One region of the Nocardiopsis synnemataformans genome, then DNA from elsewhere that is predicted to be linked to it. Evidence: riboswitches for the same ligand, from Rfam matches in the RefSeq annotation. Region 1 holds a riboswitch; each other region holds the start of a gene.
What was found. Region 1 has a riboswitch for thiamine pyrophosphate ahead of ACSIH6_RS08840 (ECF transporter S component). Riboswitches for the same ligand answer to the same signal wherever they lie in the genome.
Positions count from the first base shown of each region.

Region 1 (2,255 bases):
ACGCCGCGCACCAGCGCGGCCCCGGCCGGGTCGAGGTTGGCAGTGGGCTCGTCCAGCAGCAGCAGGCGGGGGCGCATCGCCAGGGCCCCGGCGATCACCAGGCGCTGCTTCTCTCCGCCCGACAGCGCGCCGGTGGGATGGCGCGGCCCGTACGGGAAGCCGACGGCCTCCAGCGCCTCGCGGACCCGGGGCCAGATGAGTTCGGGGGCCACGCCCAGGTTCTCCGGGCCGAAGGCGACGTCGTCGCCCGCGCGCGCCATCACCAGCTGCGTCTCGGGGTCCTGGCTGACCAGGCCGACCGAGCCCCGGCTCCGGTCGGCGGGCTCGCCGTCCAGGAGCAGGGTGCCCTCGCGGTCGCCGCTGATGGCGCCGTCCTCGCCGGTCAGGCCGGCCAGCGAGTGCAGCAGGGTGGACTTGCCAGCGCCGGAGGCGCCCAGCAGCAGCACGCGCTCGCCCGGCTCGATCACCAGGTCCACGCCGCGCAGCGCGTGGGTCTCGCGGCCCGAGTGCCGCCAGCCCCAGCCGGAGAGCTCCACGCGCGCGCCGGGGCCCCCGGCAGCCGCCCGTCGCCCGTTCGCGAAGGCCACGGTCAGCCCCTCGCGGACGGGAAGGGGGCCAGCGCCCCGGAACGGGCCAGGGCGGTGGTGAGCAGTCGGCCGCCCACGCCCGCGATGAGGGCGGCGCTGATCAGCACGATGACGCCGAAGGTGACCTGGTGGGACAGCGGCCAGGTCGCGTAGTAGGTGATGTTGTCGCGGATGGCGGGGGAGAACCCCGCGACCGCCGCCGCGAGCACGGCCACGCCCATGCCCCAGCGGCGGTAGCCGAAGGCGAGGAAGACCAGCTCGGGCAGGATGCCCTGGAGGGCGCCGTCGAGGACCACGAGGATCCCCCACCCGGTGCCCAGGACGGCCGAGACCGAGGCCGCGGCGATGGAGGTGAGCAGGGCCGCGCCGGGCCTTCGGATGACCAGGCCACCGAGGACGCCGGGGAGCAGCCACACGCCGTAGAGGACGGCCTGCGCGGGCGGAAAGGCCACGAACAACGGGGTCGTGGCCTCCCAGACTGGATACCACAGCCAGAAGACGACGCCGACCGCGACGCCGATGACGGCGGCCACGACGATGTCGACGGTGCGCCAGCTCCGCAGCTGGCCGAGGACGTCGCGCCAGAAACCGGTGCCCTGGGTGGTGGTGTTCCTCTTCATGCGGTGTCCCTTCGCCGGGGGATGCGAGGGCCGGGCGGCCGAGAGCGGCTCCGGGACGCGTTCCGCGTGCGCCGGGACGTCCCCGGTGCGCGGGAGACACGCCACCGGTGACGGTTCCTACGACTTCCTTCGCTGGCATGACCCAGATCAGGTGTGTAAGGGTCTGCGGCCTGGTGCCGCACTCTCAGCGCTCGCGCGCTCCCCTGTCGGTTTCCTCCAGTATGAACAAGGGGGAACTCCGGGGTGTTCCCGGGCCGCGTTTACACACATGGAGGGCTCAGTCCGAGGGCCCGGCGCCGCCCTCGGGCACCTGCGGTTGCGGGGTCGCGCCGCTCCAGGGCGCGCCGCCGTCCCCGCCCGGGGACTCGCCACCACCGCCTCCGCCACCGCCAGTACCGCTGCCGTCTCCACCGCCACCGGTACCGCCACCACCGCCAGTACTGCCACCCCCGCCACCACCGCCGGTACCGCCTCCGGTCGAGCCCTCACCGCCTCCGGTGCCGCCACCTCCACCGCCGGTACCGCCGCCTCCACCGCCACCGGTTGAGCCCTCACCACCGCCACCACCGGTACCGCCGTCTCCGCCGGTCGAACCCTCACCACCGTCACCAGTGCCACCACCACCGGCCGCGCCATCGTCATCCCCGGCACCGCCATCACCGCCGGTTCCTCCGCCGCCGCCACCGGCCGCGACGCCGCCGTCACCGGTACCACCGCCACCGCCACCGGTGTCATCGTCGTCACCGCCGCCCGACGGCTTGTCCGAGGCCTTGCCGTAGACCTTCGGCGAAGGGGCGAACTCCTCCTCCGGGAGGTCCGCCACGGCCTCGCGCATGGTGGCCTGCCAGATCGGGCCGGGCAGCGTGGCTCCGTAGACGATGCCGTAGTAGCGGTCGCCGATGGTCACGCCCTGGAGCGTGTGCTGTTCCCCGCCCCGGATGTCACCGACGACCACGGTCCCGGCCAGGTTCGGGGTGTAGCCCGCGAACCACGCGTAGGCCGCGCTGTCGGTGGTGCCGGTCTTGCCCGCCACCGGGCGCCCGATCTC
Region 1 covers NZ_CBDRFA010000011.1:118,901-121,155, forward strand. The annotation lists gene ACSIH6_RS08835 (ABC transporter ATP-binding protein) at 1-587, opposite strand, end outside; gene ACSIH6_RS08840 (ECF transporter S component) at 590-1,207, opposite strand; TPP riboswitch at 1,315-1,422, opposite strand; gene ACSIH6_RS08845 (transglycosylase domain-containing protein) at 1,485-2,255, opposite strand, start outside.

Region 2 (2,255 bases), on a different contig from region 1:
GGCACCAGGTAGGTCGGAAAGCCCCGGACCAGGCCGCGGACGGTCCGGCTGACGAGCGGCGGCCCGCCGTCGGGCACCCGGGCGCGCAGCAGCTGGCCCTTGACCGGGCGCAGCGGCGGGACCACGGGTTCGGGGACCCCGACGGCGTTGCCCCAGCAGCCCGCGGCGAGCACCACCTGGTGCGCGGGCAGGGTCTCCCCGGCCGTGGCGCCCGCGGTCGGGGTCTCCCCGGCCAGGAGCACGCCCAGTCGGGCGCCCCCGGGGCCGGGGGAGAGGACCTCCCCGACCCGCCCGCGGACCTCGGTGACGCCCGCGCGCTCGCCCGCCGCGGCCAGGGCACGCAGCAGCCGCCGCGGGTCCACGGAGTGGTCGTCGGGCGCCAGGACGCCGCCGCGCACGGACGGGGCGAGCATGGGCTCCAGACGGCGGCACTCGCGGCCGGTGAGGCGCTCGGCGGCGATGCCCAGCCGCTGCTGGAGCGCGTGCAGTTCGGTGAGGACGGCCAGGTCGTCGCGGTCGAAGGCGACCAGGAGCGTGCCGGTGGCGCGGTGGCCCACGTCCAGGCCGCTGGCCTCCTCCAGCTCGGCGACGAAGTCCGCGTACATGCGGGCCGAGCGGATGCCCAGCTCCATGAGGGGCTCCTCACCGAACACCGCCTCGGTGGCGGGCGTGAGCATGCCCGCCGCCACGGTGGAGGCGGAGCGGGCCGGGTCGGACTCGACCAGGGTGACGCGCAGTCCGCGTTGGGCGGCGCGCCAGGCGGTGACCCGCCCGACGAGGCCGCCGCCGACCACGACGACGCGGTCGCGGTGGGAATCGTTGGAGGTGCGCACGGCTGTGGTTTCCACTCCCTTCGCCGGCATGATCCGGATCAGGTTCGTGCGGTCGGAGGCTCACAGCCTCCCTCTCAGCCGGGTCCCACCCGGCTCCCGCGGGATGTAGGGGTCTGTCCCCATTCTAGGACCCGTACCCGACGCGCCCCGTGCCGGGGGGAAGGAGGTGCGCGGATGTGGCAGATTGGTGGTGTGACACAACGCGACATCGACACGCTCATCGGCGACTGGCTGACCCTCAAGGAGGCGGCTGCGCCGCTGGGCGTGAGCCCGAACCGGATCAAGACGCTGATCCGCGAGAACCGCATGATGGGTGTGGTCCGCGACGGCGAACTGTCCATCCCCGCCGCCTTCATCGACGGTGACGACCTGGTGAAGGGCCTGCCGGGGACACTGCTACTGCTCACCGACGCGGGCTTCTCCTCCGAGGAGGCCCTGCGCTGGCTGTTCACCCCCGACGACTCCCTGCCGGGCACGCCGATCCAGGCCATGCGCGAGAACCGGGGCACCGAGGTGCGCCGCCGGGCCCAGAGCATGGCCTTCTAGTCCGCGAGCTCCAGCCCGCGACCTCGCGAGCCCGGTCGGGGTCCGGGTGGGAAACGGGGGAGGGGCGCGCCGCCGCGTCCCTCCCCCTTGGGCCCGAACGCGCCAGGGCCTAGGGTGGACTGTGTGAGGACCAGCCACGGAACCAGCCTGCGCAAGCGCCTGGACGCATCGCTTCTGTACCTGTGCACCGACGCCCGGACCGGTCGGGGCGATCTCGCCGAGTTCGCCGACGCCGCCCTGGCCGGGGGAGTGGACATCATCCAACTCCGGGACAAGGGCCTGGAGGCGCGCGAGGAGATCGCGGCCCTGGAGGTGATGAAGGAGGCGTGCGAGCGGTACGGCGCCCTGCTCGCGGTCAACGACCGCGCCGACATCGCCCGCGCAGTGCGCGCCGACGTCCTCCACCTGGGCCAGCGCGACCTGCCCGTGCCCATGGCCCGCGACATCATCGGCGCGGACCCCGTGATCGGCCGCTCCAACAACGACGTCGCCGCCGCGGCCGCCTCCGCCGAGGAGCCCGGCAGCGACTACTTCTGTGTCGGCCCGACCTGGGCGACCCCCACCAAGCCGGGCCGCCCGGCCGCCGGGCTGGAACTGGTGGAGGAGGCGGCCGCGCTGGGCACCGACCGCCCCTGGTTCGCCATCGGCGGGATCGACGCCGACAACATCGACCGCGTGCTGGACGCCGGGGCCCGCCGGGTCGTGGTCGTGCGCGCGATCACGGAGGCGGAGGACCCCCGGTCCGCCGCCTCCGGTCTGCGCCAACGCCTGGCGGCCCGCGCCGGGGACTGACCGGCGGCCGGGCACCGGACGCCCGCCGGGGGCCGCTCAGCGCCGCCCGGCCGCCCGGCGGAACAGCCACCCCGTCAGCAGCGC
Region 2 covers NZ_CBDRFA010000059.1:26,314-28,568, forward strand. The annotation lists gene thiO (glycine oxidase ThiO) at 1-863, opposite strand, end outside; TPP riboswitch at 832-943, opposite strand; gene ACSIH6_RS27735 (Rv2175c family DNA-binding protein) at 1,026-1,379, shown strand; gene thiE (thiamine phosphate synthase) at 1,503-2,171, shown strand; gene ACSIH6_RS27745 (ABC transporter permease) at 2,208-2,255, opposite strand, start outside.
Region 2: linked by a shared signal. The riboswitch ahead of thiO (glycine oxidase ThiO) and the one ahead of ACSIH6_RS08840 (ECF transporter S component) in region 1 are both predicted to bind thiamine pyrophosphate.

Region 3 (2,255 bases), on a different contig from region 1:
TGGGAAAGCCGTAAGCGCCGCCGGATGGAGGAGCCCGAGCACGGCCGGGTTCCCACCCACGTCTGAGAACGGGAACGACAACCGCATGACAACGAATCTGCTGATGACCGCGGCCTCGACGACGGAAGTCGACGTCGTCCACGAGTACGAGGGATTCATCGGGTGGGTCCTGAGCCTGATGACGACCCTGGGCGAACCCGGTGTCGGCGTGGCGCTGTTCATCGAGACCTTCTTTCCCCCGATGCCCAGTGAGGCGGTCCTGCCCGGCGCCGGGTTCCTCGCCTACGCCGGACACATGAACGTGTGGCTCGCCATCCTGTGGGCGACGATCGGCTGCCTGGTCGGCGCGTGGGGCTTCTACGCGATCGGCGCGCTCCTGGGCCGCGACCGCACGGCCTGGCTGGTCGAGAAGACCCCGCTGCTGGAGATCGAGGACTTCTACAAGGCCGAGCGCTTCTTCACCCGCTTCGGCGGCCTCGCCGTCCTGCTGGGCCGATGCGTGCCCCTGGTCCGCAGCTTCATCTCGGTGCCCGCCGGGATCGAGCGGATGCCCCTGTTCAAGTTCTCGCTGTACACGGTCATCGGCTCCGCTGTGTGGAACACGATCTGGATCGGCCTCGGCTACGTCTTCGGCCCGGCCATCGAGCCCGTCCTGGCCCAGTGGAGCGGCGTGATCAGCAACGTCGTGGTCGTGATCATCGGCCTGCTGGTGCTGTGGTTCATCCTGGCCCGCGTCTACAAGCGGACCAAGGCCCGCCGGACCGAGGACACCTCCGCCTGAGGCACCCCCGTCGGAGGGCCCCCGCCTGAGGCTCCTCCCCCGGGACACCGTCCCCCGTGAACCCCTCCAGGGGTCCGCCCGCATCCCCGGGCGGGCCCCTTCGGTGTTCTGTGGGTATCCTGCCCGGAACGCACCGACAAGCACATACCGGCCGGGGCCGCCGACGCGGCCCCGGAGGCGCGGGGTGCTGGGACACGTTCCCGGCTGAGAGCACACCCGTCGAACCTGCCCTAGTTAGCACTAGCGAAGGAACGCCATGAGCGCGTACAACATCGTGTCCATCGCCGGCAGCGACCCCAGCGGGGGCGCGGGCGTCCAGGCCGACCTCAAGGCCTTCTCCGCGCACGGGACCTTCGGGATGACCGTGGTCACCGCGCTCACCGCCCAGTCCACGCGCGGCGTCACCGGGGTCCACCCGGTCCCGGCGCGGTTCGTCGCCCACCAGATGGACACCCTCTTCGCCGACGCCGCCGTGCACGCGGTCAAGGTGGGCATGCTGGGCACCTCGGAGGTCACCGAGGCCGTGGCCGAGGCGATCGACCGCCACGCGCTGTCGAACGTGGTGGTGGACCCGGTGATGGTCGCCAAGAGCGGGGACCGGCTGCTGGAGGCCTCGGCCGTCGACGCGCTGCGCACCAAGCTCCTGCCCCGCGCGGACCTGGTCACCCCGAACCTGCCCGAGGCCGCCGACCTGCTGGAGGAGCCCGAGGCGACCGACCTGGCGTCGATGCGCGCCCAGGCCTGGCGGCTGCTGGAGCTCGGCCCGCGCCGGGTCCTGCTCAAGGGCGGCCACCTGACCGGCGGGGAGAGCGTCGACGTCCTGGTCGCCCGGGACGCCGACCCGGTCGAGTTCCGCGCCCCGAGGGTGGCCACCCGCAACACGCACGGCACCGGTTGCACGCTGTCCTCCTCGATCGCGGCCCTGCTGCCGCAGCGGCCGGACGTGGCCGCCGCGGTGGGCGACGCCAAGGACTACCTGACCGAGGCCATCCGGCGCGCCGACGAGATCGACGCGGGCGGCGGACAGGGCCCGGTGCACCACTTCCACGCCTGGTGGTAGAAGTGCCACCCCCGAACCCGTTGACCTGCGGTGTCGTGATCAGTCGGAGTCGTCGGCGCACGTCGGGCGCACGCGGTGGAGAACCCCGAGCCCGCCGGGACCGTGGGGCCCACCGCCGGAAGGGCCGGAGGCGGGACCCGACGCCGAAGGGGGACCGGCTCCGTGCCGGTCCCCCCTCCTCGTCCCGTCCTCCTGCGGAGGCGGAGCTACTGCTTGGTCACGTCCTGCATGACCTTGTCCGGGTCCCTCCAGTCGGGGTGGGCGAAGAACTTGCGCGTCTCCGCCACGATGACCGGGGACAGCAGCAGGAGCCCGATGAGGTTGGGCAGGGCCATCAGGCCGTTGGCGATGTCGCTGAACAGCCAGACCGAGTCCAGGCTGGCGACCGCGCCCACGTAGATGACGGCGATGAAC
Region 3 covers NZ_CBDRFA010000004.1:139,875-142,129, forward strand. The annotation lists gene ACSIH6_RS03435 (DUF368 domain-containing protein) at 1-66, shown strand, start outside; gene ACSIH6_RS03440 (DedA family protein) at 86-781, shown strand; TPP riboswitch at 952-1,050, shown strand; gene thiD (bifunctional hydroxymethylpyrimidine kinase/phosphomethylpyrimidine kinase) at 1,038-1,841, shown strand; gene ACSIH6_RS03450 (alanine/glycine:cation symporter family protein) at 2,048-2,255, opposite strand, start outside.
Region 3: linked by a shared signal. The riboswitch ahead of thiD (bifunctional hydroxymethylpyrimidine kinase/phosphomethylpyrimidine kinase) and the one ahead of ACSIH6_RS08840 (ECF transporter S component) in region 1 are both predicted to bind thiamine pyrophosphate.